2 regions of the Thauera sp. WH-1 genome follow, and region 1 is predicted to be linked to the other one. Evidence: predicted binding sites of a transcription regulator. Region 1 holds the regulator's gene; the other holds the start of a gene.
The links. The regulator FNR, encoded in region 1, switches genes on or off when oxygen is low (the NO sensors DNR and NnrR bind a similar motif). The targets are predictions, from matches to a motif close to TTGANCTAGNTCAA.
Positions count from the first base shown of each region.

Region 1 (14,393 bases):
CCTCAGCCCCGGGGCGCGCTTCCGGCTCGACCTCGACCCGGCCGCCGGCGACGCCAACCGTGTCAACCTGCCCCACCCCGAGATCTTCGCCGCGCTCGAGGCCGGCACCGAACTGCTGCTCGACGATGGCAAGCTGCGCCTGCGCGTCGACGCCTTCGGCCCCGACTTTGCCGACACCACGGTACTGGTCGCCGGCGTGCTGTCGGACCGCAAGGGGGTCAACGTGCCCGGCGTGGTGCTGCCGATCTCGCCACTCACCGCCAAGGACAGGGCCGATCTCGACTTCGGCCTGTCGCTCGGGGTGGACTGGGTGGCGTTGTCCTTCGTGCAGCGCCCGGAGGATCTGCGCGAGGCACGCGAGATCATCGGCGATCGCGCGTGGGTCATGGCAAAGCTGGAAAAGCCGGCCGCCATCGATCAGCTCGAGCCGATCGTCGCGCTGGCCGACGGCATCATGGTGGCGCGCGGCGATCTGGGCGTCGAGCTGCCGCCGCAGCAGGTGCCGGTGCTGCAGCGGCGCATCGTGCGCGCGGCACGGGCCGCCGGCAAGCCGGTGGTGGTGGCGACGCAGATGCTGGAGTCGATGATCAGCGCGCCGGTGCCCACCCGCGCCGAGGCCTCGGACGTCGCGACCGCGATCTACGACGGCGCCGACGCGGTCATGCTGTCGGCCGAGTCGGCCTCCGGCCAGTACCCGGTGGAGGCGGTCAGCATCATGCACCGCATCATCTGCGAAGTGGAGCAGGATCCGGCCTGGCGTACCGGCCTCGAGGCGAGCCACACCCCCGCCGAGGCCAACACGCCCGACGCCATCTGCTGCGCGCTGCGTCGTGTGGCCGGCCTGCTCGAGCCAGCCGCCACCGTCGCCTACACGACGACTGGCTTCAGCAGCCTGCGCGCCAGCCGCGAGCGGCCGGCAACGCCGATCCTGGCGCTGACCCCGCATCTGGGCACGGCCCGCCGGCTGGCCCTGGTGTGGGGCGTCCACCCCGTCCCCTTCGAGGAGGTGCATGACGTCGCCGAGATGGTGGACCACGCAGCCAGTGCCGCGGTGGCACACGACTTCGCCCGCCCGGGGGATGTCGTGGTCGTGATCGCCGGCCTGCCCTTCGGCAAGAGCGGCAGCACCAACCTGCTGCACGTGGCGCGCATCCCGCGCTGAGCGTACAAGGGACTAAAAAAAACCGCGGAATCCCGCGGTTTTTTTGTGCCGTGCGCGCTTACTTCTTGCCGGCAGCCAGGCCGTTCACGATTTCCTGCTTGGCTTCCTCGACCGTGCCCCAGCCCAGGATCTTGACCCACTTGCCGGGCTCGAGGTCCTTGTAGTGCTCGAAGAAATGCACCGTCTGCTTCATCAGCAGTTCGGGCAGGTCGTCGGTGGTCTGTACCTTGTCGTACAGCGGGGTCAGCTTGGACACCGGCACGGCGACGACCTTGGCATCCACGCCGCCGTCGTCTTCCATCTTCAGCACGCCCACCGGACGGCAGCGGATGACGACGCCCGGGGCCAGCGGGAAGGGGGTCACGACCAGCACGTCCACCGGGTCGCCATCACCGGCGATGGTGTGCGGCACGTAGCCGTAGTTGAGCGGGTAACGCATCGAGGTGCCCATGAAGCGGTCGACGAAGACGGCGCCGCTGTCCTTGTCCACCTCGAACTTGATCGGATCGCCCTGCGCGGAGATCTCGATGATGACGTTGATGTCGTTCGGCACGTCCTTGCCGGCGCTGACCAGATCAAAACCCATGATTCCCTCCCGTGGAAAAATTGTGCGCGGATTATAGGGGGAAACCGCAATCCCTTGCACGGCGTCGCGGCCCCAGGCGCATGGCCCGCTCAGGCCGGCGCGTCGAAGCCCGCCTCCTCGACCGCGGCGCGCAGCGCCTCGACCGAGACCTGGGCCGGGTCGTAGCGCACCGCGGCCGAAGCCCCCTCGAGCGAGACCTGCACCTGCTCGACGCCTGGCAGTGCCTGCAGCACGCCAGTCACGTTCTTCACGCAGCCGCCGCAGCTCATGCCCAGGACCTTGATCGTCACTTCGTTCATGCCTTGCTCCTCGTCATGTCAGGTCACACACACCACCCCGCTCCACAGGTCGCCGCCGAGGCTGGGCGCATGGTACAGCCCGAACAGGCCGAAGCCGAGCACGAGCAGGCCCGACGCCAGACGCACCTTGCGGTTGCGGGTGAAGTCGCGGAAACGCTTGAACAGCATGCCGGCCAGCAGCAGATTGGGCAGCGTGCCCAGGCCGAAGGCGAGCATCAGACCGGCGCCGCGCGCACCGGAGCCGGTCACCAGCGCGGTGGCGAGAATCGAATATGTCAGGCCGCAGGGGATGAAGCCCCACAACAGCCCAAGCGGCAGCGCCTGCTTGACCGAGCGCGCCGGCAGAAAGCGACGGGTGGCAGGCTGGATGCGCCGCCACAGCAGGTGGCCGAGGCGCTCGACCGGGGCGAGCAGCCGGGTGAAACCGGTGAGGTAGAGACCAAGCGCCACCAGCATCAGGTTGGCGAGCACGTACAGCGTCATCTGCACCGGCAGCATGCCGTCGTACAGCATGCCGGCCGAGCCGAGCGCCCCGACCAGGCCGCCGAGTGCGGTGTAGGTGCTGATGCGCCCAAGGTTGTAGGCCAGGTGCAGCGGCCATTGCGGCTTGCTGCCCGGCGTCTGTACCTGCATCGTGAGCGCGCCGACGATGCCGCCGCACATCGACACGCAGTGCGTGCCGCCAAGCAGTCCGATCAGGAAGACGGCAAGGTAACCGGTTTCAGGCATGACGGCTCCGGCGCATGGCCGACAAGGACGAAGCCGTCATCTTACGCTGCACTGCAGAAACGGTAGGTGGCAAATGCGGGTTGGCGGCAACTGCGCTCAGATCACCCGCGAGTAGCGTGCGCGCTCGCGATCGGCACGCAGATAGCGGTCGAACACCATCGCAATGCCGCGCACCAGCAGGCGCCCGGCGGGCTCGACGCTGATCCAGTCGCCGTCGATCTTGAGCAGGCCGGCCTTTTCCATCTCGGCCAGGTCGGCGAGCTCGTCGGCGAAGTAGTCGCGGAAATTGATCAGGTGAGCAATCTCGATCGACTGCATCGACAGCTCGAAATGGCACATCAGCGCCTGGATGATGGCGCGCCGCAGCAGGTCGTCGGCGGTGAGTTCGATGCCGCGCAGCACCGGCAGCTCGTCGCGGTCGAGCGCATCGTAGTACTCGTCGAGCGTCTTCACGTTCTGCGCATACACCGGCCCGATCTTGCCGATCGCCGAAACGCCGAAGGCGAGCAGGTCGCATTCGGCCTGGGTCGAGTAGCCCTGGAAGTTGCGGTGCAGCCGGCCCTGGCGCTGGGCGACGGTGAGCTCGTCGTCCGGCTTGGCGAAGTGGTCCATGCCGATGTAGACATAGCCGGCTGCTGTGAGGCGGCGGATGCCGAGCTGCAGCAGCTGCAGCTTGGTGTCGGCGCTGGGCATGTCGCTGGTCTGGATGCGCCGCTGCGGCTTGAACAGCCCCGGCAGATGGGCGTAGCTGTAGAGCGAGATGCGATCGGGCGAGATCTCGAGCACCTGCTCGAGCGTACGGTTGAAGCTGATCACGTTCTGCTTGGGCAGGCCGTAGATCAGGTCCATGCTCACCGACTTGAAGCCGGTGGCCCGCGCGGCGTCGATGACGAGCTTGGTCTCTTCGACGCTTTGGATGCGATTGACCGCCGCCTGCACATCCTCCGCAAAGTCCTGCACGCCCACGCTCATGCGGTTGAAGCCAAGGTCGGCGAGCAGCTTCACGGTGTCGAAATCGACCTTGCGCGGATCGACCTCGATCGAATATTCGCCGTTCGGCACCAGCGTGAAGTGCTCACGCACCGAATCCATCAGCTCGCGCATCTCGTCGTGCGACAGGAAGGTGGGAGTGCCGCCGCCGAGGTGAAGCTGGGTCACCTGACGACTGCCCTCGAGGCAGGCCGCCTGCATCGCGATCTCCTTTGCCAGGTATTTCAGGTACTTGGCGGAACGCCCATGATCCTTGGTGATGATCTTGTTGCAGGCGCAGTAGTAGCAGATCGTGTTACAGAATGGGATGTGGAAGTATAATGAGAGCGGTTTGCTGACGCCGCCCACGGCCCGCTTTGCGAGCCACGCCTTGAGCGCATCCGCGTTGAAGGCTTCGACGAAGCGGTCCGCTGTCGGATAAGAGGTATACCGCGGTCCGTTGATGTCGAATTTGCGGATCAGTTGCGGATCGAAGATGAGTTCGTTCTGGCTTTTCATAGTCTTGCTGCTGCAGTGTGTGCCAAACAATGGCAGATCACCGCAGGTTTTTGGTTGACGTGGGTCAACGGGCATGAAACCTTGCCCGGCCGACCAACCAGCGGGTCTGGTTTGGTGTCTTTTGTCAGGGAAGCAGGATTATCGTGCAGATGAGGGCAAGTGTGCCGATTACCGTGAATGGGCTGAAATCAGCCTGTTCGCAGTGCAACCTCGTGGAGTTGTGTCTGCCCTTCGGGATGTCGGACAACGAACTGAGCCGACTCGACGAACTGGTCGGCGCACGCCGCAAGGTCAAGCGCCAGCAGAGCCTTTATCGTGCAGGCGATCCGTTCGAGGCGATCTACGCGATTCGCGCCGGCTCGTTCAAGACCGACGTGCTGCTCGAGGACGGCCGCGAACAGGTCACCGGCTTCCAGATGACGGGCGAGATCCTCGGTCTGGACGGCATCAGCACCGAAGCGCACAGCTGCAACGCGATCGCGCTCGAAGACAGCGAGGTGTGCGTGATCGCGTACGACAAGCTCGAGCAGATGTCGCACGAGGTCGAGGGCCTGCAGCTGCAGTTCCACAAGGTGATGAGCCGCGAGATCGTGCGCGACCACGGCGTGATGATGCTGCTGGGCTCGATGCGCGCCGAGGAGCGCCTCGCCGCCTTCCTGCTCAACATGTCGCAGCGCTTCAATGCGCGCGGCTTCTCGGCCCAGGAATTCAACCTGCGCATGACGCGCGAGGAGATCGGCTCCTATCTCGGACTCAAGCTCGAGACCGTGTCGCGCGCGTTCTCACGCTTTCAGGAGGATGGCCTGATCGCGGTGCAACAGAAGCACGTGATGCTGCTGGAGCCGGCCAGCCTCAAGAAGCTGATCCAGCACCAGCACGGCGCGCGCTGAGCGCAGGCAGCGCCGCCGCCAGCCGCTTCAGGCGAAAAAGCCAGCGACGTTCTTCGTCATCGCCACCGACGCGATCCAGGCATACACCAGCAAGGCGGCGCTGAAGGCCGACACGCGGACAGTCAGGGTGCGGCCGCGCTTGAGCGCCACCGTGCCCAGCCCGATGTAGGCGAGCAGTCCAAGCACCTTGGCCGTCACCCAGTCGGCAGCGAAGGGATACTGGGCGATCATCACCGCCAGCGCGATGGCGGACAGCAGCAGCACGCTGTCGATGACGTGAGGCAGCACGCGCGTGAGCCGGTGCTTGAGCAGCGGGCTGCCCGAGATCATCCACAGGCCGCGCAACAGGAAACCTGCGACGCTGAGGACGACGCAGCTTACATGCAGGTGTTTGATTGCGTAGTACATCCCCTCTCCTTGCCATGCCCGACTCCACTGCCGGGTGCGAACGGCACGGTATTGTGGCCGCTCTCGATTAATATTACGACTCGTTCCGGAGAGTCCGCCGATGCCCCACCACGCCACGCTCGATATTTCGTCCTTCCTGCACCGCATCCCGCTGTTCAGCGAACTGTCGGAGGCGGACATCCAGCGCGTGTCGCGCTACACCCGCGACCGTCACGTCGCCCGGGGCGAGGTGCTGTTCCAGCGCGGTGACCAGCCCCACGGCTTTTACTTCGTCGTCTCCGGCCAGATCAAGCTCGCCTTCTCCTCTCCCCAAGGAACCGAGAAGGTGGTCGAGATCGTCGGTGCCCTGCAGAGCTTTGGCGAGGCGGTGATGTTCATGAACCGCCCCTATCCGGTGTTTGCCGAGGCCCTCACCGACAGCGTGCTGATCCACGTCGGCCAGGCCGTGGTCACCGAGCTCATCGACCAGGACTCGACCTTTGCGCACAAACTGCTGGCCGGCATGGCGATTCGACTGCACAGCCTGGTGCAGGACGTCGAGACCTACTCGTTGCGCTCGAGCATGCAGCGCGTGATCGGTTACCTGCTGCAGGTCGCCGACAGCGACACGCCGTGCGAGATCGCCCTGCCGACCAGCAAGCAGGTGATCGCCTCGCGCCTGAACCTGACGCCCGAGACCCTGTCGCGGATCTTCCATGATCTCAGCGAGGCCGGCCTGATCAGCGTGCAGGGCAAACGCATCACCCTGCACGACCCGGCACGGCTTGCCCGCTACAACAGCTGAGCGCAGCACCCGTGCAGCGCGCTCGGCGCGCGCTCAGCGCTCGAGCACATATTGGCCGGGGGCCGGCGCAAGCGCTGGAAACGCCTCGGTCGCGGCCGGGCGCGCGCCGACCACACGCCCGGCGCGCGGCTTGAGCCAGCGCATCCAGTCCTCCCACCAGCTGCCTTCGCTCTCCTGCGCCCTTTGGCGCCAGGCATCGGCCGTGTCGTTGCGCTCGCTCGGCCCCACCCAGTAGCGCCGCTTGGGCGGATCGACCACCGGATTCACGATGCCCAGGATGTGACCCGAGCTGGACAGCACCTGGCGTACCGGGCCATCGATGTGGTGTACGACCTTGAAAGTCTGTCGCCAGGGCGCGATGTGGTCGTCCTCGGCCGCGACCGCGTACAGCGGTTGGCGGATCTCCCCCAGATCCAGCGCCTCGCCGGCCACACTCAGCGCGCCAGGCTGGATCAGTCGGTTGTCCAGATAGAGCTCGCGCAGGTACCAGGCATGCATGCGATAAGGCATGCGGGTGGCGTCCATGTTCCAGTAGAGGACGTCGAACGGCGGCGGCTTCTCGCCGTACAGCCAGCCATGCACGACGTAATGCCAGATCAGGCTGTTGGAGCGCAGCAGGCGGAAGGAGGCGGCCATGTCCTTGCCGTCGAGGTAGCCCCTGCGCGCCATCTGCTCGGTCAGGTAGCGGATGCTGCTCTCGTCGATGAAGACCTCGATGTCGCCTGGCTTGTGGAAGTCGACCAGGGTGGTGAGGAGCGTCCAGTCCGCAACCGGCATCGCCTCCTCGCCGTAGTGGCGATTGGCCCAGGCCATGTACATCGCCAGCGCAGTGCCACCGATGCAGTAGCCCACTGCGTGCACCCGTGCCGCGCCGGTGAAACGACGCGCGACCTGCACGATCGCGTCCACGCCCTCGAGCAGATAGTCGTCGAAGCCGACGTCGCGCATGGAGGCGTCCGGGTTCTTCCAACTCGTGATGAAGACATCCAGGCCCTGATCGAGCAGGAAGCGGATCATGCTCTTCTTGGGCACCAGATCGAGCACGTAGAACTTGTTGATCCAGGGCGTGACGATCACCACCGGCTCGGCGCAGACCCGCTTCCGTGTCGGCGCGTAGTGGATGACCTCGAGCAGGCGGTTGCGGAAGATCACCGCGCCCGGCGTGGTGGCAAGATTCTCGCCGACACGGAAGTCATCCGGACTCGTCATGCGAACGTCGCCCGCCTGGATGTCGTCGAGAAAGTTCTGCAGGCCGCGCATGATGCTTTCGCCGCGGGTCTCCAGGGCCTTGCGCAAGGCCACCGGATTGGTCCAGAAGAAGTTGGTCGGCGCCACCGCGTTGAGCCACTTCCGCCACCAGAAGGCGGCGCGCCGCCGCTCCTTGCTCGACAACCCGGGCGTCTCGTACAACATGTCCTGGGTATGGTGGGTGAAGGCGAGATACCACTCCTTGATGAGGTCCCAGGTCGGCCGCTCGGTCCACACCGGATCGGCGAAACGCGCGTCGTCGGCGTTGGGCGAGATCGGATCGTCGCTGGGAATGCCGCGCAGCCTGTCCCAGGTGTGGAGTTGCAGCCGCCACAAGTCATTGGACAGGCTGGCGAGGTGCTCGGCGAGCTCCTGCGGGTGCGCCATCCAGGCCAGCTGCGCATGGACGATCGGCGCAGCCATGCCGAGCGGATCGATCGAGCCCTCGACCTGGTCGTGCAGGCGATTCAACATGCCCGACACGCGGCGACTGCGAGTGGACGCCCGACGCTCGCCATTGCCGGCCGTGTCGGTCGATCTGGGTTTCGTGCTGCTCGCCATGTCGGGGCTCCCTCTGCTGCCGTGTTCAGTTTGCGTGATAGGGCCGGCCGGGCTCCGCCACGGTGACGCCCTGCCAGCGCAGTTCGCGCTCCACCGCCGCGGCGAATTCGACCGCGGCCTCGGGCTCGCCGTGCACGATGAAGGTCTGCCGCGGCGGGTGCGAAAAGCCTCGCAGCCACGCCAGCAACGCCGGCTGGTCGGCATGCGCCGACAGGCCACCGATGGTGTGCACCTTTGCCTGCACCGCGATGCGCTCGCCGAACAGGGTCACCTGTCTCGCCCCATCGACCAGGCGACGACCGAGCGTGCCCGCGGCCTGAAAGCCGACGATGACGATCGCGCACTCGCGCCGGCCCAGGTTATAGCGCAGGTGGTGCTTGATGCGTCCGGCGTCGCACATGCCGCTCGCCGAGATGATGACCAAGCCGCCACGCACCGCATTAAGGGCCATCGACTCCTCGACATCCTGCACCAGGCGCAGGCGGAAGCGATCGGCATTGTTCTGCGTCCATGCATAGAGTTCGCGGGTCTCGTCGTCCCACAGCTCCTCGTGACGTACGGTGAGCTCGGTGACGGCAGAGGCCATCGGCGAATCAACGACCACGTCAAGCTGTGCGATGCGCCCCATGCGCACGAGGTCGGCGAGGACGAACAGCATTTCCTGGGTGCGGCCGACCGCGAACGCGGGAATGATGACGTTGCCGGCGCCCTCCCTGAGCGTGCCCTGCAGCACGCCGGCGAGCTCGTCGTAGGTCGCCGCGAAGGAGCGATGCGCCCGGTTGCCATAGGTTGACTCGATGCACAGCAGGTCGGCCTTCGAGACCTGCACCGGATCCTGCAGCACTGGCCGCAGTGGCTGGCCGAGATCGCCCGACACGACCAGGCGCGTGGCGGCACCGCCCCGGTCGATATCGATCTCGATGATGGCCGAGCCGAGAATGTGCCCGGCATTGCGAAAGCGGCAACTGACGCCCTGCCCTGGCCGGAAAGGCGTCTCGTAGGGGACGGCTCGCAGACGCAAAAGGCTGCTGCGCGCCTGCTCCACGGTGTACAGCGGAGAAGGCTCGGCGCGCCGGCGCCCCTTGCGCGAGCGTGCGTTGCGCAGCGCCCACTCCGCCTCCTTCTCCTGGATGAAGGCCGAATCCATCAACATGACGCCGAGCAGATCCACCGTCGCCGGCGTGGCAAAGATCGGCCCTCGGTAGCCCAGCGCCACGAGACGCGGCACCAGTCCGCTGTGGTCCAGGTGGGCATGCGTGAGCAGGACGAAGTCGATCGCGCGCAGATCGAAATCGAGCGCCTCCCGGTTCTTGCGGTCCGCCTCTCTTCCGCCCTGAAACAGACCGCAGTCGACGAGGAAGGCGCCACCCTCATGATCGACGCGGAGACAGGACCCGGTGACTTCCCCGGCCGCACCGAAAAAACGCAGCTGCATAAGCTTGCCTCCCTTGACCCTGACTCTGCACCGAAGGATTGCGCCGCTGTTTGACGGCGATCAATCGTACCTGGGGTAGACACGTCGCTATAATCGAACTGTGACACACAACAGGGAGCACCCGTCATGTTCAAGCACATCCTGGTCCCGACCGATGGGTCGGCCTTGTCCGAGGGCACCGTGGCCCGCGCCGTTTCCTTTGCGAAGGACGCCGGAGCACGCATCACCTTCTTCTATGCCCAACCCGACTTCCCGATGCCGATTTACGGCGAGGGCGCTTTGATCGACCCCACCACGCCAGAACAGTTCGCCAAGTCCGCGGCCTCCGAGGCCGAGGCGATCCTGGCCAAGGCCAAGGCGAGCGCCGATGCGGCAGGCGTGTCGGCCGACACCGACACCGTGGTGAACGAAGTGCCTTACGAGGCCATCATCGATGCGGCCGACCGCCACGGCTGCGACCTGATCTTCATGGCGTCCCATGGACGCCGCGGCATTGCCGGACTGCTGCTCGGCAGCGAAACGCAGAAGGTGCTGACCCACAGCAAGACGCCCGTGCTCGTGTATCGCTGAGTGCGCACCAGAAATGACAAACGGCCCCTTCGGGCCGTTTCTCATTGTGCTGCCGCGAACGCAGCTCAGACACTCGGATCGATGGTGAGATCCATTTCAGCCGGCAGGGACGCCGCGCCATTCATGCGCCAGCTGCGCGACTCATCCTCGATCAGGAACAACCAGCGCCCCGTGCTGAGCGGCGCAATCGCGCTTTCATAGACGCGGTCGCCCGAGCGCGCCACGGTGAGTTCCTGATCCTGACCACCACGGGTGGGATGGGCGATCGTGAGCCGGATCCGCTCCGGGATGTCCGCCGCATTGGCCGCACTCAATTCAATGCGGATCGACTCGCTGCGCACCTTGAGGTCGGCCTTGAGGCCGAGCTCGCGTGCATGTTCGGCCCGCCCCATGGTCTGTACGATGGCGCGCCCTTCCTTGTAGTAGTCATCGACCACCATGCCGTCGAAGGTCTTGACGGCGATGACGAAGGTGGCAATGCCCGCCACTACCGCGATGGCGGGGAAGGTGATCAGAAACCATGGCCAACCCTGGCGGTACCACGGCGTGGTGTCCTTTTCAGTCAAGCTTGTACTCATATCATCTTGGAATCAGGAAAGTGGTCTCTTCCTTCACCGATAGCGAGGAATCGTCCTCGGCCGTCACCTCGAAGGAAATAAGATTGGAACCCGGGCTGCCCGAATCATAGGGCACAAGCACCTGCAGGGTCACGGCCTGGGTGGAGGCGGCCGGCACGTCCACCCGTTCGGCGCCACCGATCTTCACCCCCGGCAAGCCGCTCACCGCGAGCCGGAAGGCGCGCGGCGCCTCGGTCATGTTCATCACCTGAAGCTGGTAGACGTTCTCGATCAGGCCACCCTCGATCTCGCGCCCGAGCGAGGACCGGTCGCGAATGATATCCACGCGCAGCGGATCACGTGCAGCCAGCCCCCACACGAAGGCGATCGAGACGGCCACCAGGATGGCGCCATAGATCAGAGTGCGGGGGCGCAGGACGTGAAGCAGGATCTCCTTGCCGCCCCAGTGCTTCTTGAGCGCGTTCTCGGTCGAGTAGCGGATCAGCCCGCGCGGGTAGTTCATCTTGTCCATGACATCGTCGCAGGCGTCGATGCAGGCCGCACAGCCGATGCACTCGTATTGCAGGCCATTCCGGATGTCGATGCCGGTGGGACACACCTGGACGCAGATGCCGCAATCGATGCAGTCGCCCTTGCCGACGCTGCGTGGGTCGATGTTCTTCCTGCGCGCCCCGCGCGGCTCACCCCGCTCTTCGTCATAGGTGATGACGAGGGTATCGGGGTCGAACATCACCGCCTGGAAGCGGGCGTACGGACACATGTACTTGCACACCTGCTCGCGCAGCACACCGGCGAACAGGAAGGTAAAGCCGGCGTAGAACAGGATCCAGAAGGTTTCCCAGGGGCCGAAGCCGACGGTACGGAACGAGTGCAGCAGTTCGTCGAGCGGCGAGAAATAGGCCACGAAGGTGAAGCCGGTCCACAGGGCCACCACCGCCCAGGCGAAGAACTTTGCGCCACGCTTGAGCGCCTTCTCGCCACTCATGGGTGCCTGGTCGAGCTTCTGTCGCTTGACGTGATCGCCCTCGATCTTCTGCTCGATCCACATGAAGATTTCGGTGTAGACCGTCTGCGGGCAGGCGTAGCCGCACCACAGGCGTCCGGCCACGGCAGTGAAGAAGAACAGCGCGTAGGCGGAGATGATCAGCAGGATGGCAAGGAAAAACACGTCCTGCGGCCAGAAAACCCAACCGAAGATGTAGAACTTGCGCTCGGTCAGGTGGAACAGCACCGCCTGGCGATCGTTCCAGCTCAGCCAGGGCAGGCCGTAGAAGATCAGCTGGGTGATCCAGACCAGCAGCCAGCGCCAGTTGGCAAACAGCCCGCTGACGGCACGAACGTAGAGCTTCTTGCGCGCAGCGTAGAGCGTGTCGTGCTCGGGGACGGGGGATTTCGCTTTGGCCGACTTCTGCGGCTCAGGGGATGCGGTGCTCATGGCCTCATGTACCAATGAATGCTTTTTTTGTTCTTGTTATGTCAAAACCCCGGGGGACCCCCGCCCCCCGGGATGAAACTGCTTGCAGCAGGTGATGCGCTTACTTCTTGCTCAGACTCAGCACGTAGGCGGTCAGGATGTGAACCTTGTCCTCGCCAAGGAACTCGCCGAAGGCGGGCATCTTGTTGTTGCGGCCAAGGGTGATCGTCTCGCTGATCACCGCCTCGGACGACCCGTACAACCAGGCATTGTCCGTCAGGTTGGGCGCACCCAGCATCGGATTGCCCTTCGCATCGGCGCCGTGGCAGGCCACACAGTTGGTGGCGAAGGCGTCCTTGCCGCGCTGGGCACGCAGCGAGTCGTGCGCCAGGCCGTTGAGCGAACGCACGTAGTTGGCGACGTCCTTCACACCTTCCGCACCGAGCGCCGGACCGAACGGAGGCATCACGCCATTGCGACCGTTGGTGATGGTCTCGCGGATGTTCTCGGGTGCGCCACCCCACAGCCAGGAGTTGTCGGTCAAGTTCGGGAAGCTCTTCGCGCCCTGCGCCGCGGAGCCATGGCACTGTGCGCAGTAGGTCAGGAACATGCGCTGCCCCATCGCATTCGCTTCGGGGTCGGCAGCCACGGCCATCACGTCCATGTCGCGGTACTTGGCAAAGACCGGGCCGAAGCGCTCGTCGGCAGCCCGCATCTCGGCGTCGTACTGCGCCCACTGGCCGCGATGCTGGTTCACATTGCCGAAGCCCGGATAGATCGCCAGATACACGATGGCGAAGAAGATGGTGATCCAGAAAAGGTACATCCACCAGCGCGGCAGCGGGTTGTTGTACTCGGCGAGCGTCTCGTCCCACACGTGACCGTGCAGTTCGACCGGGCCCTTCTCGCGCTTGGTCATGTTCGACACCAGCACGAACACACAGAACAGGATGGAGAGGGTCACCAAGACCATCACATACATGTTCCAGAAACCGCTGATAAAGTCAGCCATTTGCTTTTCCCTCTTGGTCTTGCCGCCCCCCCGGGGCCGGCAGGTCGTCATCGCTCAGGGGCAGACGCGCCGCCTCGTCAAACCCGGCCTTGGCGTGCTTGCTGTACGCCCAGGCACAGATGCCGAGGAAGCACAGGAAGCCAAGGACCGTGATCAGGCTTCTGAAATCATTGATATCCACGGCGCGTCCCTGCCCTTACCTGAAGTTCGAAATCGCGGTACCCAGCCCCTGCAGGTAGGCCACGATGGCGTCGAGCTCGGTCTTGCCCTCGAGCGCGGCGGGTGCAGCGGCGATTTCCTCGTCGCTGTACTTGTGCAAGCCGACCTTGTTGAGCGCACGCATCTTCGCCTGGATGTCGTCCGCCTTGACCGGACGGTCCAGCCACGGGAAAGCAGGCATGTTGGACTCTGGCACGACATCGCGCGGATTGAGCAGGTGGACGCGCTGCCACTCGTCGGAATAACGCCCACCAACACGCGCAAGGTCAGGACCCGTGCGCTTGGAGCCCCACTGGAAGGGGTGATCGTAGATGTACTCACCCGCCACCGAGTAGTGGCCATAGCGCTCGGTCTCGGCGCGGAAGGGACGGATCATCTGCGAATGACAGTTGTAGCAGCCTTCCCGCACGTAGATGTCGCGGCCGACCAGACGCACCGGATCGTAAGGCTTGACGTCGAGCGCATTGCCCTTGTGGTCGATCGCCGTGGTGGTCGAGTGCTGGAAGAACAGCGGCACGATCTCCACCAGACCGCCCACGCTGACGGTGAGCAGCGTGAGGACGATCATCAGGAATACGTTGCGTTCGACTTTTTCGTGTTTCGATTGAGCCATGTTGTTGTTCTCCGATCAGGCGTGGGCGGCCGCAGGCGCGAGCACCGGGGCGTCATAGGCCTTCTGGCCGGCAATGGTCTTCACCATGTTGTAGAACATGATGAACATGCCGGTCAGGAACAGCGCGCCGCCGATGAAGCGGATGGTCCAGAACGGGTAGCTGGCCTTGACGCTCTCGACAAAGGAGTAGGTCAGGGTGCCGTCAGGGTTGGTGGCACGCCACATCAGCCCCTGCATCACGCCGGAGATCCACATCGAGGCGATGTAGAGCACGATGCCGATGGTGGCGATCCAGAAGTGCGCGTTGATCAGCTTGACGCTGTACATCTCGGACCTGCCATACAGACGCGGCAGCAGGAAGTAGACCGCGCCGATCGAGATCATGGCCACCCAGCCC
Region 1 covers NZ_JBLQGP010000006.1:177,536-191,928, reverse strand. Annotated here, with positions in the region: gene pyk (pyruvate kinase) at 1-1,162, shown strand, start outside; gene ppa (inorganic diphosphatase) at 1,221-1,748, opposite strand; gene ACMV5O_RS08700 (heavy-metal-associated domain-containing protein) at 1,838-2,047, opposite strand; gene ACMV5O_RS08695 (sulfite exporter TauE/SafE family protein) at 2,066-2,776, opposite strand; gene hemN (oxygen-independent coproporphyrinogen III oxidase) at 2,873-4,264, opposite strand; gene fnr (fumarate/nitrate reduction transcriptional regulator Fnr) at 4,414-5,154, shown strand; gene ACMV5O_RS08680 (SirB2 family protein) at 5,182-5,562, opposite strand; gene ACMV5O_RS08675 (Crp/Fnr family transcriptional regulator) at 5,663-6,346, shown strand; gene ACMV5O_RS08670 (PHA/PHB synthase family protein) at 6,380-8,068, opposite strand; gene ACMV5O_RS08665 (MBL fold metallo-hydrolase RNA specificity domain-containing protein) at 8,181-9,590, opposite strand; gene ACMV5O_RS08660 (universal stress protein) at 9,717-10,160, shown strand; gene ACMV5O_RS08655 (FixH family protein) at 10,226-10,738, opposite strand; gene ccoG (cytochrome c oxidase accessory protein CcoG) at 10,740-12,173, opposite strand; gene ccoP (cytochrome-c oxidase, cbb3-type subunit III) at 12,274-13,164, opposite strand; gene ACMV5O_RS08640 (cbb3-type cytochrome c oxidase subunit 3) at 13,157-13,345, opposite strand; gene ccoO (cytochrome-c oxidase, cbb3-type subunit II) at 13,361-13,996, opposite strand; gene ccoN (cytochrome-c oxidase, cbb3-type subunit I) at 14,012-14,393, opposite strand, start outside.

Region 2 (14,393 bases), on a different contig from region 1:
TCTCGCTCGAGGTCGAGGCACAGTGCCGCGGCCCGGTGTTTCGCGAGGCTGCGCTCGTCACCCATCGCGGCCTGTCCGGTCCGTCGATCCTGCAGGTCTCGAGCTACTGGCAGCAACAGGCCTACGAGGACGGCGAGTGGGCGCCGGTCAGCATCGACCTGCTGCCCGGCGTCGATGCCGAAGCCTGGCTGCTCGCCCACGCCCAGGACCGCGGCCTGCTCGCCAATCTGCTCGCCGCCCACCTGCCGCGGCGCTTTGCCCACGCCTGGTGCGAGCTCCATGGCTGGACGCGACCGCTCAACCAGTACCGCCATGCCGAGCTGCGCAGCATCGCGGCGGCGCTGTCGTCCTGGGCGCTGGCGCCCTCCGGAACCCAGGGCTATGCCAAGGCCGAGGTCACGCTGGGCGGCGTGGACACCCGTCAGCTGTCGTCGAAGACCCTGGAGGCACGCACGCTGTCCGGCCTGTACTTCATCGGTGAGGTGGTGGACGTGACCGGCCACCTCGGCGGCTACAACTTCCAGTGGGCCTGGTCCTCGGGAGTTGCCTGCGGGCAGGCGGTCTGAATCCGCCCGCCGGCGCCGGGGCTAGCGCGGCGCTGCGCTGGGCGCCGCATCCCTGGCCTTCAGCAAGGGCAGGAAACCGATGAGCTGCAGCGCAATCAGGCCGGCAAAGCTGAGCCACAAGGCGCTGGCCATCGCGTACCCCTGCGCCTGCAGCAGATCGAGCGCGACGCCGAGCCCCCACTGCACGAAGAAGGCGCCGGCAAACGCCATCAGGTTGATCGCCGTGCTCACGCGGCCGAACAGCGCGGGCGGGAAGGCGCGCGAGGCGGCCAGATAGGTCTGCGAATTGACCGCCGAGAACAGGCCATAGACGAACCACAGCAGGATCGGCGGCGCCAGCGACCACAAAATCGCGAGCTGCGCCAGCAGCAGGCAGACGTAGCCCCAGCGCAGCAGGGCCAGGGCGCGAATGCCGCGCCGTGCCAGCCCCACGCCGAGCAGGCCGATCGACAACTGCCCCACCAGGCTGCCGAGATTGAGCACCACCAGCATGCGCGCCGCGCCGGCGAGATCGAAGTTGTTCACGTGCATCAGCCAGGGCACCGCCCACAGGCTCTGCAAGGCCATGAAGCCGCCGACGAAGAAGGCCGCCGACGCGGCGAAGCGCAGGAAGGCGGGCGCCACGTAGATCCCCGCCACCACGCGCAGGGCCCCACCGATGCTGCCGCGCGGCCCGCTCGCCAGCGCATCGGGCAGCGAGCGGTAGATCTGCACGGAGGCAATCAGCGCCAACGCCGCCACCAGCCAGAAGGCGCCGCGCCAGCCGATGAAGGGCAAGGCCGCCTCCAGCGGTGCGCTCGCGGTGAGTGCGCCGAGGGCACCGGCGGCCATGATGAAGCCGGTCATCGAGCTCTGGCGCTCGGGCGGATACCACAGCGCGAAGCCCTTCAGCGCCGCCATCAGGCAGGCGGACACGCCCAGGCCGATGAGGGCGCGCGCGAAGCCGAGCGCTGGCAGCGAATCACCGAGCGCAAACAGCACGGCGCCCAGCGCGGTCACCAGCAACAAGGCCGCCTCGACCCGACGCGGCCCGAAGCGGTCGAGCGCCATGCCTACCGGAATCTGCGCCAGGCCGAAGGCAAGGAAATAGGCACTGGTGAGCAAGCCGAGGTGGGCTGCCGACAGGCCGAGTTCCTCGGTCAGCGCGGGCGAGATCACCGCGTTGACCGTGCGCAGCAGGTAGGAAAGGTAGTAACCCAGGGCAAAGGGCACAAAGATCCTGCCCCACGCGCTGGGCGCCGCGCTCGCATGCATCGCCCGCATCCCCGTAGAAAATCAAGCTGGCATTGTGCCTGCTTGCGCGCGCTCGACGCCAATGTTGCGGTGCATGCCGAGGACTGGCACAACATCACCGAATTCGTCGACTTGACTCTTATCAATGCCGTCGCGCACGCGCTGCGGAGAATGCGCATACCCACCGCCGGAGCGCACCATGACCTCGATCGCCGAACTGATGACGCATGACCATCGCAGTTGCGACCACGACTTCGCCCGCGCCGAGACGCTCGCCGCAAAGGGTGACTGGCCGGCTGCGACCGAGGCTCTGAACTGCTTCGCCGCCAGTCTCGAATCCCACTTTCGGGCCGAGGAGCAGGAGCTGTTTCCACGCTTCGAGGCGGCCACCGGAATGACTCAGGGTCCGACCGAAGTCATGCGCGGCGAGCACGTCGAGATGCGCGCCACGCTGGACCGGATGAGCTCGGCACTCGAACGCAGGGATGCGGATGAATTTGCCGGCGAAGCGGAGACGCTGCTGATCATGATGCAGCAGCACAACATGAGGGAAGAGAACATCCTCTACCCGATGTGCGACACCCGCCTCGGCGCGCAGCGCGAGGAGATCGTCAACACCCTGGCACTGCGCTTGAACAGGAAGCTGACAGCATGAATACCCGGACCGTAGACGCCCGCGGCCTCGAGCCCCCCGAGCCTTTCGAGCGCGCCATGGAGGCCATTGCCGACTTGCCGCCCGGCGGCGAATTCACCCTGCTGCTCGACCGCATGCCGCAGCCCCTGCTGCGCATGCTCGATCGCGACGGCTACCGCCACGACGCACGCTTCCGCGAAGACGGCGCGGTCGAGATCCTCATTGGACGACCATGAGCGGCGCCAACCCCGGCCTCGCCTACCACGACACCCCTCCGCTTTCGGCACCGCTACGTTTCTTCCTCACCGCGCCGCTCTTCGGCCTGGCGGCGGGCTTGGTGCTCCTTGCGGATGGCGAGTTGCTGGTGTCGCGATGGACGCCAGGCGCCCTCGCCCTCGTCCATCTGTTTGCCGCGGGCTTCATGCTGCAGGCCATGCTTGGCGCGCTGTTGCAGATCCTGCCGGTGGTCGCTGGCGCGAGCGTTCCGGCACCGCTGCGCACTGCCGGCCTCACCCATGTTGTGCTCGGCCTGGGCGCCGCCAGTCTCGCCATAGGCCTCGGCCTCGGACAGCCGCTGGCCATCGTCGCCGGCGGCGCGCTGCTGGTCGGCGGGCTGGGCATCTTCCTGCTCGCCAGCGTGATCGGGCTTGCCAGAGCCGCCCCGGCGCAGGGCGCGAGCCGCACGCCGCGCGACCTGCGCCTCGCCCTCTCGGCGCTGGCCATCGCCACCGGCCTCGGTCTGCTGCTGGCCTTCGTGATCGGGCGTGGCATCAGCTTGCCCCTGGCCTTGCCCACCCTAGTCGACCTGCATGCCGTGTGGGCGTGGATGGGCTGGGGCGGCCTGCTGCTCGCGGCGACGAGCTGGGTGGTGGTGCCGATGTTCCAGATCACGCCCGCCTACCCCGCCGCCTTTACGCGCTACTGGGCCCCGGCCACCCTCGTCGCCCTGGTGCTGTGGTCGCTGAGCCTGAGCGTCGGGCTGGGCTGGGGCGTGATGCTGTTCGGCACCGCCCTGCTGGTGTGCGCGGGGGCGTTCGCTGCCCAGACCCTCGGTCTGCAGCGCCGCACCCGACGCAGCACGCCCGACGCGCCCTTCCGCGCATTCCGCCTGGCGATGCTGAGTCTGCTGGCCAGCCTGGTCGCGCTGCTGTTGGCCACGCTGCACGACGCCGCGCAGTGGCCCGTGCTCGCCGGCGTGCTGATCCTGCACGGCACCTTTGCCGGCGCGATCAGCGCCATGCTGTACAAGATCGTGCCCTTCCTCGCCTGGCTCAACCTCACGCAAGCCGGCGTGCGTGCGCCCAACATGAAGAAGCTGTTGCCCGACCGTCCCGCACGCCTGCAGTTGCGCCTGCATGGCATTGCGCTTGCCGCCCTCGTCGCCGCCGTCCTCGTGCCGGTGTTGACCCCGCTGGCCGGTTTGCTGGTAGCCGCCGAGTTCGCCTGGCTGCTCATCAATCTGTCGCGCGCGGTACTTGCATGGCATCGCGCTGGGCAAGCCTGAAGGGCGCTTCAAATACGTTTGACGAGCCGAAAAGGACTCTGTATAGTTCGCGGCTCTCGGGGTGTAGCGCAGTCCGGTAGCGCGCTTGCTTTGGGAGCAAGATGTCGGGGGTTCGAATCCCTCCACCCCGACCAGCTCACACCCTGAAATGCCCGCGGGATTCTGCCCGTAGCTCAATTGGATAGAGCACCGGCCTTCTAAGCCGGGGGTTGCAGGTTCGATCCCTGCCGGGCAGGCCAGGACAGGTTTCAAGGGCTTCGGCGTTGCCGGGGTCCGGTAGTGGCGGCATTAGCTCAGTTGGTAGAGCGTTGGATTGTGGCTCCAAAGGTCACCGGTTCGAAACCGGTATGTCGCCCCAAAAACTCAAGGACTTAGCGCCGATTCTGCGATGCGCGAAAAGTCACGGTAAGCACATAGTAAGCCGACGAACCCACCCCAAGCGGTGGGTTTTTCGTTTTTGGACACTTCGCCTTCGTCACTCGAAGTGCACCGAGGCTGCCGCTCGGCTTGCTACGCGAGCGGCTGGATCAGCCCCGCCCCCTCGTTCCTGACGTTGCCGACCGCCTTGCCCACCGGGTACAGCGCGAGCGAGGCCTCGGGGCACGGCCTGATCATGGCTTGCACCTGATCGGCTGGCGTCCCCCCGGCCAGCCAGCCCTGGTGATCGCCCGCCGCCAGGATCACCGGCATCCGATCGTGCAGCGGCCGCATCGCCGCGTTGGATGCGGTGGTCACAATCGTGAAGGTGTCGAGTGCCTCGCCGTCGGCCGGGCGGATCCAGCGCTCCCACAGTCCGGCCAGCGCGAAGAACTGGCCCTCGACCGGGTGGATGTAGAACGGCTGCTTGCCGCCGGCGATCTGCTGCCACTCGTAGAAACCGTTTGCCGGCACGATGCAGCGCCGGCGGCGGAACGCCGCCCGGAAGGACGGCTTCTCCGCGACCGATTCGCCGCGCGCATTGATGAGCCTGGTGGCGATCGCCTCATCCTTCGCCCACGAGGGCACCAGCCCCCAGCGCAGCCGATGGATCACCCGCTCGCCGCTCGGCCGCTGGCGCACCACCGGCAGCCACTGCATCGGCGCCGCGTTCCAGCGCGGCTCGAAGTCGACGCCTTCGGGCTCGGCATCGAAGGCCTCGCGCAGGCGCGAGATCGGACCATAGAGCGCATAGCGACCGCACATGAGCGCTTTCTCCCCGACTATCTCAGTGGTGCGCCCCGGATCAGGCGGCCAAGGCCTTCACCCGGGCGGCGAGCGAGATCACGCGCCCGGCCACGGCCTCGGGCAGTTGCGTGGATTCGAGTGCCATGATCGCCCCCTGCGAGAAGCCGATCAGCGTGGTGCCGGCCGCATCCACAGCGGCCCGTGCCTGCCAGTCGCGTACGGTGTGCGCGAACAGGGGCATGGCCTCGGCGATACGCGCCGGGCGGCTGTCCTCGGTCACGCCCCGCACCGAGAACCATTGCCAGCCGCTGCCGAGGTCGCAGGGTTCGGGCGAGCGCACGCTCACCACCCAGGCGGCGGGGTCCGCTTCGGCGAGGATGCGGCCCAGCGGCACGAGGTCCCGGGGCTGCGCGCCCACGCCGTGGAACAGCAGGATCAGGCGTCTGGCGGGAACGGACGCTTGTTGAACGATAAGGTCTTGATCGGACATGGTCGGGCCTCAGTTGGGTAAGGCGGTTTTCTCGGCGGCGTCCTGCCCCAGGGCGAGGTCGGCACGGAAGACGAAGGAATCCATCGACAGCACGCCATGCACGATGCCGCCTTCGACGACGCTGGCGGGCAGGGGCTGCGCCGCCGCGCCGGCGGCCACCAGCAGCGGCAGGTAATGCTCGGCGGTAGGGTGAGCCCGACGTGCGTGCGGCGCAATCGCCAGCGCTCGGCGCAAGCGTTCGTGGTCACCCGCCAGCACCGCGTCTCGCACCCAATGCGCGAACTCCGCCGCATAGGCTTCGGCACGCGGATCGCCGAGGCGGAACTCGTACAGGTTGTGGGTGAGGCTGCCCGACCCCACGATCAGCACGCCCTCAGCCGCCAGCGGCGCCAGCACGCGACCGTACTCGTAGGCGCCATCGGCATCCAGCCACGCCGGCAGCGAAACCTGGAATACCGGCACGTCGGCCTTCGGGTACAGGTGCATCAGCGGCACCCAGGCACCGTGGTCGAGGCCGCGATCGGCATTGGGCGTCGCGGACAGGCCCGCCGCCTGCAGCAGTTCGAGCGCGCGGCGCGCGGCCAGATGCGCACCCTCGGCGGGGTACTGCAGCGTGTACAGCGCGGGATCGAAGCCGCCGAAATCGTGGATCGTCTCTGGCCGCAGCGACAGGGTGGCCTGCGGCTGGCGCGTCATCCAGTGCGGCGACACCACCAGCACCGCCTGCGGGCGCGGCAGCCGGCGGCCGAGCGCGGCGAGATTCGCGCCAGCGAAGCCAGGGTCGAGCGCGAACGTGGGCGCGCCGTGCGAAACGAACAGAGTAGGAAGTGCTTGCATCTGAATTCTCCAAAACGACCGGCGCTGCCCTGTGCCGAGGGGGTTGCGGTCGAGCCGGTCCAGCGACCGGCCCGGGCCTTCAAGCCGACGCTCAGGCCTTGGTCGCGCTGCCGCTCAACGCCGCGTCGATCGACGCCCGTCCCGCGCCGCTCAACATCAGCGACACCGAAACCGCCAGCAGCGCCAGGCCGAATTCGTAGCCGTTGTTGCTCATGAACAGCCCGTTGCCGATATGCACGCTGAAGATCGCCACCAGCATCGCGATCGCGAGCACCGCCGCCGCGGGCCGCACCAGCAGGCCGATGATCAGCGCCAGGCCGCCAAAGAACTCTGCGCTGCCGGCGAGCAAGGCCATCAGGTAGCCGGGCGCCAGGCCGATCGAGGCCATCCACTGGCCCGTGCCTTCCAGGCCGTGACCGCCGAACCAGCCGAAGAGTTTCTGCGCCCCATGGGCAGCGAAGATGATGCCGACCGGGATGCGCAGGGCGAGCGCGCCCCAGCCGGCATTGGTGGAAAGGAAGCGCTGGATGAGGGGATGGGTCATGATCATTCTCCGTTTGGGTCGTTATCGTGTTTTGGTTCAGCGTCTCGTGCGATGCGCTGACCATGGAGGGCACTTTACGGCCCGCGCTGATTGAGATAAACAAGCGTCCACGCGAAATACTGTTCCAATAATTGCGACAATGGACCGATTCGTCGAAATGCAGACTTTCTGTGCAGTGGTCGATGCCGGCAGCTTCGTGGGCGCCGCGGATGCGCTCGGGCTGTCCAAAGCCGCCACCTCGCGCTATGTGGCCGAGCTCGAGACAAGGCTCGGCGTCCGCCTGCTCCACCGCACCACCCGCCGCCTGTCACTGACCGAGGATGGCGAGCGTTTTTATGCGCACAGTCGCGAACTGCTCGCCGGACTGGAGGAGGCCGAGGCCGAGCTGCACGCGCGCAGCGGCACGGCGCGCGGCCTGCTGCGCATCAATGCGCCGGTCACTTTCGGCATCCGCCACCTCGCACCGCTGTGGGGCGCCTTCCGCGACCTTCATCCACAGGTGCGGCTCGAGCTGACCCTGTCCGACCGCACCGTCGACCTCGTCGAGGAAGGTTTCGATGCGGCGATCCGGATCGCCGCGCTGCCCAGCTCCACCCTCGTATGCCGGCAGCTCGCCCGCACCCGCATCGTGTTGTGCGCCTCGCCCGGCTATCTGGCGGCCCATGGCATGCCGCGCAAGCCTGCCGATCTCGCCGAACACACGGTCATCGCCTACAGCTACTGGTCAGGCGGCGACGAGTGGCAGTTCGAGGGGCCGGACGGGCGCACGAGCGTGCGCACCCGGCCCCGCGTACATTCCAACAGCGGCGACACCTGCCGTGCGATGGCGCTCGCCGACCAGGGGGTGATCCTGCAGCCCGGCTTCCTGGTCGCCGACGACCTGGCCGCCGGTACGCTGATTGAACTGATGCCTGAATACCGCTCGATCGAGCTCGGCATCTATGCCCTCTATCCCACGCGCAAGTTTGTTCCGCCCAAGGTGCGTGCCTTGATCGATTTCCTTGCCGAACGCTTCGCCACGCCGCCTCCGGGCTGGTGAAACAGCCGCACCGAGCCTCTTTCGTTTCAGTCGCTGGAACAGTCCATCCATGCACCCCCTCTTTATCCGAGGTGAGCACACGAATATCGTGCCCAGCAGCGTGAGACCGATCAATCGACGAGGAGCGAATCAATCATGCTGGTCAACGGACGTTGGATGGAAAGGTGGCAGCCGGTGCAGGCGAGTGACGACGAGGGTCGGTTCATCCGCCAGGACTCCGGCTTTCGGCATCGTATCGGCGCGGACAGCCCCGAGGGTTTCACCCCGGAGGCCGGACGCTACGTGCTGTACATGGCCTACATCTGCCCCTGGGCGTGCCGCGCCCTGATCGCGCTACGGCTCAAAGGGCTGGAGCATGCGATCGACATCCGTGTCGTCGACCCGCGCCTCACCGAGCAGGGCTGGGCCTTCACCGGGCAACTCGGCACCGACCTCGACGACCTCAACGGCGCGCGCCACCTCCACGCGCTCTACACCCGCGCGGACCCGACCTACACGGGACGCGCGACCGTGCCCGTGCTGTGGGACCGATCGCGCGCCACCATCGTGAATAACGAATCGGCGGACATCGTGCAGATCCTCGACGGCGATTTCGGCGCCCTCGCCCACAACCCGGTTGCGCTGCGACCGGCCGCATGGGTCGACGCGATCGAGGCCGCCAACACGCGCCTCTACGCGGACTTCAACAACGGCGTCTATCAGGCCGGATTCGCCACCACCCAGGCCGCGTACGACGAGGCCGTCGGGCGTGTTTTCGACTGCCTTGCCTGGATGGACAGCCGACTCGCAAAGGCCCACTGGCTTGTCGGCGAACAGCTCACCGAGACCGACATCCGCGCCTTCGTCACGCTGATCCGCTTCGACCTCGCGTACCACGGGCTCTTCAAGTGCAATCTGCGACCACTGTCGGCCTATGCGAACGTGATGGCCTATCTGCGCCGCTTGCTGGCGCTGCCGGCGTTCGCCCGCAGCGTGCGGCCAGACCACATCAAGGCCGGGTATTACTCGATCCGGGCGCTGAACCCGAGCGGGATCGTGCCGGCCGGGCCAGCCCTCGACTATCTGTGAGCAACCGGAGCGCGGCGCAGCGACAAACCGGACCGGTGCCGCGCGGGACAGTGTGCTCAGTCATCGAGCATCCTGCCCCTGCCGCTCCCTTGGCGGCTGACCGAAAACCTGCGCCTCCTCCTGGCACCGGCATTGCATTGGCGCGGCATTGTCGCAAGGAGTAAATTCGAAGCCTTCCGGCGCCGCGTCCAAGGCCTCGCGCAGGCGCAGACCCTGCCCCACGCGTCGGCCGCGCCGACCTCGCCTATGGCGGCACCGTCACCGCCCCGAGCGCCGCTCACCACCGACCGAAGCTTGACCACCCCGCTTGAAAGCCCGCTTCCATGTCATCACCCCCCTCCCCGCTTGAGCTCGAAGACCGTTTCGCCCGTTGCGCGCGGCTGATCAGCCAGGCCGATGGGCTGCTCGTCACCGCCGGCGCCGGGCTCGGAGTCGATTCCGGCCTGCCGGACTTTCGGGGTAATGAAGGCATGTGGCGCGCCTATCCCGCCCTTGGGCGCGCGCGCATGTCATTCGCGGAGATTGCCTCGCCGCACGCTTTCCACGCCCGGCCAAGGCTCGCCTGGGGTTTTTACGGGCACCGGCTCGCGCTCTACCGTCGCACCCTTCCCGGCCCCGGCTTCGCGATCCTGAGCGCGATCGGGCGACGCCTGCCGGCAGGCCTTTTCGTCTTCACCTCGAACGTGGACGGGCAGTTTCAGCGTGCCGGCTTCGACCCCGAGCGCATCGTCGAATGCCACGGTTCGATTCACCATCTGCAATGCCTGATGCCCTGCCGCGACACCATCTGGTCCGCCGACGGCTTCGTGCCCGCGGTCGATGACGACGCGTGCGAGCTGCTCGATGAGGCGCCGCGTTGCCCGCACTGCGGCGCACTGGCGCGGCCCAACATCCTGATGTTCAACGACGACGGCTGGATCGAGGAGCGAACCCGCATGCAGTGGTCGCGCTTCGACGCCTGGCGCAGGCCTGTCGAGCGGCTGCTGGTGATCGAGATCGGCGCGGGGACGGCCATCCCTTCGGTGCGCCTGTTCGGCGAGGAGCAGCATGCCCCGCTGATCCGGATCAACCCCACCGAGGCGAAGACCGCGACCGATCGTGGTGTCTCGCTGCCAATGACCGGCGCCGAGGCCCTCAGCGGCATCGAACGGGCGCTGATCAGGGCTGCTCGCAGCCCGTAGGCGCCCGTAGGCGACCCGGCCGCCCCGTGCTGGCTCAGGCGTGCAGCTGATTCAGTTGCCGCGCCACGATGTCGTGGTTGAGCCACAGCACCGGGCCGGTCGGCGCCGACGACGCGCGGAAGATCAGCGCGCCGGTGGCTTCCAGCACCAGCGTGCTGAGCAGGTCGGTGATCAGCGCCTTGCGGTCCTTGTGCATCTGCACGATGTCCTCGGACGTGCCGATCTGCAGATCGGCCTGCTCGGGGCTGTTGGGCATCGGCCAGGCGGCGAAGTCGCGATAGCGCTGCATCACCGCGCTGCTCTGGAAGTCCGCCACCTTCTTGAGCACGTCTTCCAGCGTGACGCCCTCGGCCAGCAGTTCGCGGCAGGCCTGCCACTGCGACTCCGCCCAGGCGCCGCCGCCCTCCTTCTTCAGTGCCTCGAGCAGCGCGATCAGCGGCAGCTCGACACCGGCGAACACGTCGGTGGAGTTGGTGCGGATCTCGGGGCAGTTGTAGACCGTGGCCTTGATGCCCTGCTCCCACGCCGCCCGGGCGATGCGCTCGAGCCGCATCTTGGCGTAGCCCTGGGTGTAGTTGGTGTAGGTCTGCCACTGGTAGCGGCCGTCGATGAGGATCTCGGTGCCGTGGTAGCCGTAGGCGGTGTAGCGCACCTCGCCGCCGCCCGCCTCGACGCGGGCGCGCAGCGCGGCGCTGCCCTCGATCAGGTGCTGGAAGGTATTGGCCGACACTTCGTCGAAGTTCTGCAGGATGAGCTTGCCCAGATCGCTGTCGAGCAGCGTCTGCGAGGACATGAAGCGGTCGCCGCGGCCCTTGTAGATGCGGTTGGCGATCACCATGAAGACCTTGGCCTTGGGGATGCCACCGGCCATGGTGTGGGCGAAGAAGACATTGCGCCCCGCGCCGATCAGGCCCTCGAGCTGGGCCATGACCTCGGCCACGCCCTTGCGGAAGCGCTCGGTACCGATGGCACGGCACTTTTCGATGTGCGCCCAGTCGAGCTTGTCCTGCTCCCAGGTCTTGAGCGTCAGCGCGTTGAGCAGCTCGGTGGGTGTGGGCTCGCCCGCCGGTGCGTCGAGGTCGAAGCCGGCCATCAGCGGCACGTTGATGACCCGGCCGCCGAGGTTGGCCTCGGCCGCCGCCAGCTCCTCGTCGTTGAGCGGACGCAGCGCGTTGTTGTCGTCGCGCCGGCCGACGGTGATGCCCACGATCTGCATGCCCGCCGCACGCGCCTCGTTGACAAGGCCGCTGGCGTAACCGCGGCCGAACAGCTCACCGAAGAGCACGAACACGTCACCCGCGCGAAAAAGGGCGTCTTGCGGAAGTTGGGTCAGGGGAGTGGGCTTGTTCATATCGTTTCGAGGCAGGGCCTCTGTCTGGTCCAAGAAAGTGTTCCGCGATTCTACCGAGTCTGCCGCGGCAACCCCATGCTTGTTGCGCCCAGCCATGGCGCTGGGGGCGCTGCGCATCCTGCGCTACTCTTCGATCATCAGTCCTCAACAGGCGCGCGATGACAACGGACGGCACACAATCGATCAGGGCCCTCGAACGCGGCATCAAGGTGCTGCGGGCCTTGGGCGCGCTCAAAGTCGCCAGCCTGCGCGCCCTCCACAGTGCAACCGGGCTGCCCAAGCCGACGCTGCTGCGCATCCTGCATACGCTCGAACAGGGCGGCCTCGCCTGGCGCTCGATCTACGACGGCCACTGGCGCCACACCGCCGACTGGGCGCCCCCGACCGGCAACTCGACGGCTTACGGCCGCCTGGTCGAAGTCGCGGCGCCGCACCTGGTCGCATTGCAGCGAAGCGCCTTGTGGCCGTCCGACCTGCTCGTCCATCGCGACCACGCGATGGAGCTTGCGGAGAGCTCCCGCCGCCTGTCCGGCCTGGCCCTCAATCCACGCTACCACGTCGGCTATCGCGTCGATCTGTTTCTCTCCGCCCCCGGCCGCGCCTGGCTGGCCTTCTGCACCCAGGCCGAGCGCGAGGCCGAGTTTGCCCACTTCGAGGCGGCGCCGCCCGTCAACGCACGCAGCGCCGCCGTCTTTCGCAACGAGATTGACGACATCCTGCACCAGACCCGCGAGCGCGGTTATGCGGTGCGCGACAGCGCCTTCGGCGGCTCCGAGTTGCCGATGGAGGGCTTCGACGACGGACTGGACGCCATCGCCGTCCCGGTCGCCTGCTCGGCCGGCGTGCATGCGGCGATCAACCTGGTGTGGCCGCGCCGCTATGACCTGCGCGCGAAGATCGTCGAAGCCCATCTGCATGACCTGCAGGCAACGGCGGCAAGGATCGCGCAAGCCTTCGACGCCACCCGCTCATCCTGAACACGATCGCCGTCGCCGGGCATCAGCGACGCTGACGCTGGGCGAGATAGGCCTCGACCGCATCGAGATTGCGCCGTACGCGCGCGTTGTGCGGAAGCAGCGCCGCGGCGGCACGCAGCTCGCGCGCGGCCTCTTCCCAGCGCTGGCGCTGGCCGGCGAGCAGGCCGAGGGCAAAGTGGAGTTCGCCCGCGTTGCCCGCGCTGGCCAGGCCGGCGCGCAGCACCTGTTCCGCCTCGGCCTCGCGCTGCGTGCCCGCGAGCAAGGTGGCCAGGCCCAGGCGCCCCGCCTGCAGCGCCGGATCGCGCTGCAGGGCGCGGCGATAATGGCGCTCGGCGCGGGCGGGGTCCTGGCGCACCAGCGCCAGGCTAGCGAGGTTCAACTGCGCACTCGGCATGTCCGCCATCGCCGCCTGCGCGGCGACGAAGTCATCGAGCCCGGCGCCCAGCAGCGGCCGCCGGGCGGGCTCGAGCCCCGTCTCGCCGACATCGGCCAGCCCCCGCGCGGCGGCAATGCGCACCGCGCGCTGGGGGTCCGACAGCAAGGCGGGCAGGTGCGCACGGCGCTCGTCCAGCGGGCGCGTGCCCAAGGCCGCGGCGGCCGTGGCGCGCACCACCGGATCCGGATCCTGCAGCGAGGCCGGCGGCACCGCATGGCTGCCCGCCTGGGCGAGGCTCTCGAGTGCCGTGGCGCGAACGATCGCAGGCTGGGCAGGATCGGTGGCAAGCGCCGCCAGCCTGTCGCTGGCACCCGGCGCGCCGGCACGGAAGGCCGCCAGCACCTCGCCGTAATGGACCTCGCGCGGGCGCGCACCGAGGTGGCGCTCGATGGCGGCGGCGGCCCATTCGGCGGAGCGCTCGCCATGGCAGTCCTGACAGGCATTCGGGACGCCGATGCGTGCCGTCAGGTCGGGGCGCGGAACCCGGATCGCATGATCGCGGCGGCCATGCACGACCATGTAGTTGCGGCTGGGCATGTGGCAATCGACGCACTCGCTGCCGGCCTTGCCCGGGCTGTGAAAGTGGTGGGCGTCGCTGTCGTAGTCGACGGCCTTCAGGCCGGGAAAGCGCACGCGATCCGGGCTGGAATTGTGGCAGGCGGTGCATAGCGCATTGCCTTCGGCCCGCGGCCGGCCGCTGTGGATCTCGTGGCAATCCGTGCACGCCACGCCCGCCGCGTACATCCGACTCTGGCGATAGGAGCCGTACTCGAAGACCTCGTCGAGCTGCTGGCCATCGGCGTGATAGAGCTCCGCGCGCAAGTTGTCTGGCATGAACTGGTCGAGCAGCTCGAGCCCGGGGGCCGCCTCCTCGACCAGCCGGGTGCGCCGCGCGTGACAGGCGGCGCACTGGTCGACCTGCTGATGCGCCGCGCCCAGCCGCCGGTTCGCGGTCAGCGTCGGGCGTCCGTCGCCGCCCGGCGCCTGACTGCGGGCGCTTTCGGCGTGGGCACGCCCGCCGCCATGACAGGCCTGGCAGCCGACGTTGTGCTCGGCCCAGGTGGTCGCGTAGCGATCGGCCTCGTCGTCGTAGCCCTTGCGGTAGGCGGTGGTGTGGCACTCGCCGCACATCAGGTTCCAGTTCTGGTAGCGCCCCGTCCAGTGCAGCGTGCTTCCGGGCTCGAAGCCGCCCCCAGGGTAGAGCGAGAACCACTGTCCGCGTCGCGTATCCCACGCCACGCTGAGCGCCTGCAAGCGCCCGCCGGGCAGCGGCAGCAGGACCTGCTGCAGCGGATGGACGCCGAAGGTGTGGGTGACGGGAAACTCGGCCAGCGCGCCGCCACTGTCCTGCGTGGCGACGAAGTAACGT
Region 2 covers NZ_JBLQGP010000020.1:65,800-80,192, reverse strand. Annotated here, with positions in the region: gene ACMV5O_RS17400 (NAD(P)/FAD-dependent oxidoreductase) at 1-566, shown strand, start outside; gene ACMV5O_RS17395 (MFS transporter) at 588-1,778, opposite strand; gene ACMV5O_RS17390 (hemerythrin domain-containing protein) at 1,999-2,454, shown strand; gene ACMV5O_RS17385 (DUF2249 domain-containing protein) at 2,451-2,669, shown strand; gene ACMV5O_RS17380 (hypothetical protein) at 2,666-3,937, shown strand; tRNA gene ACMV5O_RS17375 (tRNA-Pro) at 3,995-4,071, shown strand; tRNA gene ACMV5O_RS17370 (tRNA-Arg) at 4,100-4,176, shown strand; tRNA gene ACMV5O_RS17365 (tRNA-His) at 4,220-4,295, shown strand; gene ACMV5O_RS17360 (SOS response-associated peptidase) at 4,448-5,119, opposite strand; gene ACMV5O_RS17355 (hypothetical protein) at 5,160-5,591, opposite strand; gene ACMV5O_RS17350 (DODA-type extradiol aromatic ring-opening family dioxygenase) at 5,601-6,428, opposite strand; gene ACMV5O_RS17345 (DoxX family protein) at 6,520-6,972, opposite strand; gene ACMV5O_RS17340 (LysR family transcriptional regulator) at 7,130-8,011, shown strand; gene ACMV5O_RS17335 (glutathione S-transferase family protein) at 8,147-9,079, shown strand; gene ACMV5O_RS17330 (SIR2 family NAD-dependent protein deacylase) at 9,403-10,260, shown strand; gene ACMV5O_RS17325 (enoyl ACP reductase FabMG family protein) at 10,295-11,611, opposite strand; gene ACMV5O_RS17320 (helix-turn-helix domain-containing protein) at 11,770-12,588, shown strand; gene ACMV5O_RS17315 (multiheme c-type cytochrome) at 12,611-14,393, opposite strand, start outside.
Region 2: the regulator FNR is predicted to act here: its motif matches at 1,932-1,945, upstream of ACMV5O_RS17390 (hemerythrin domain-containing protein).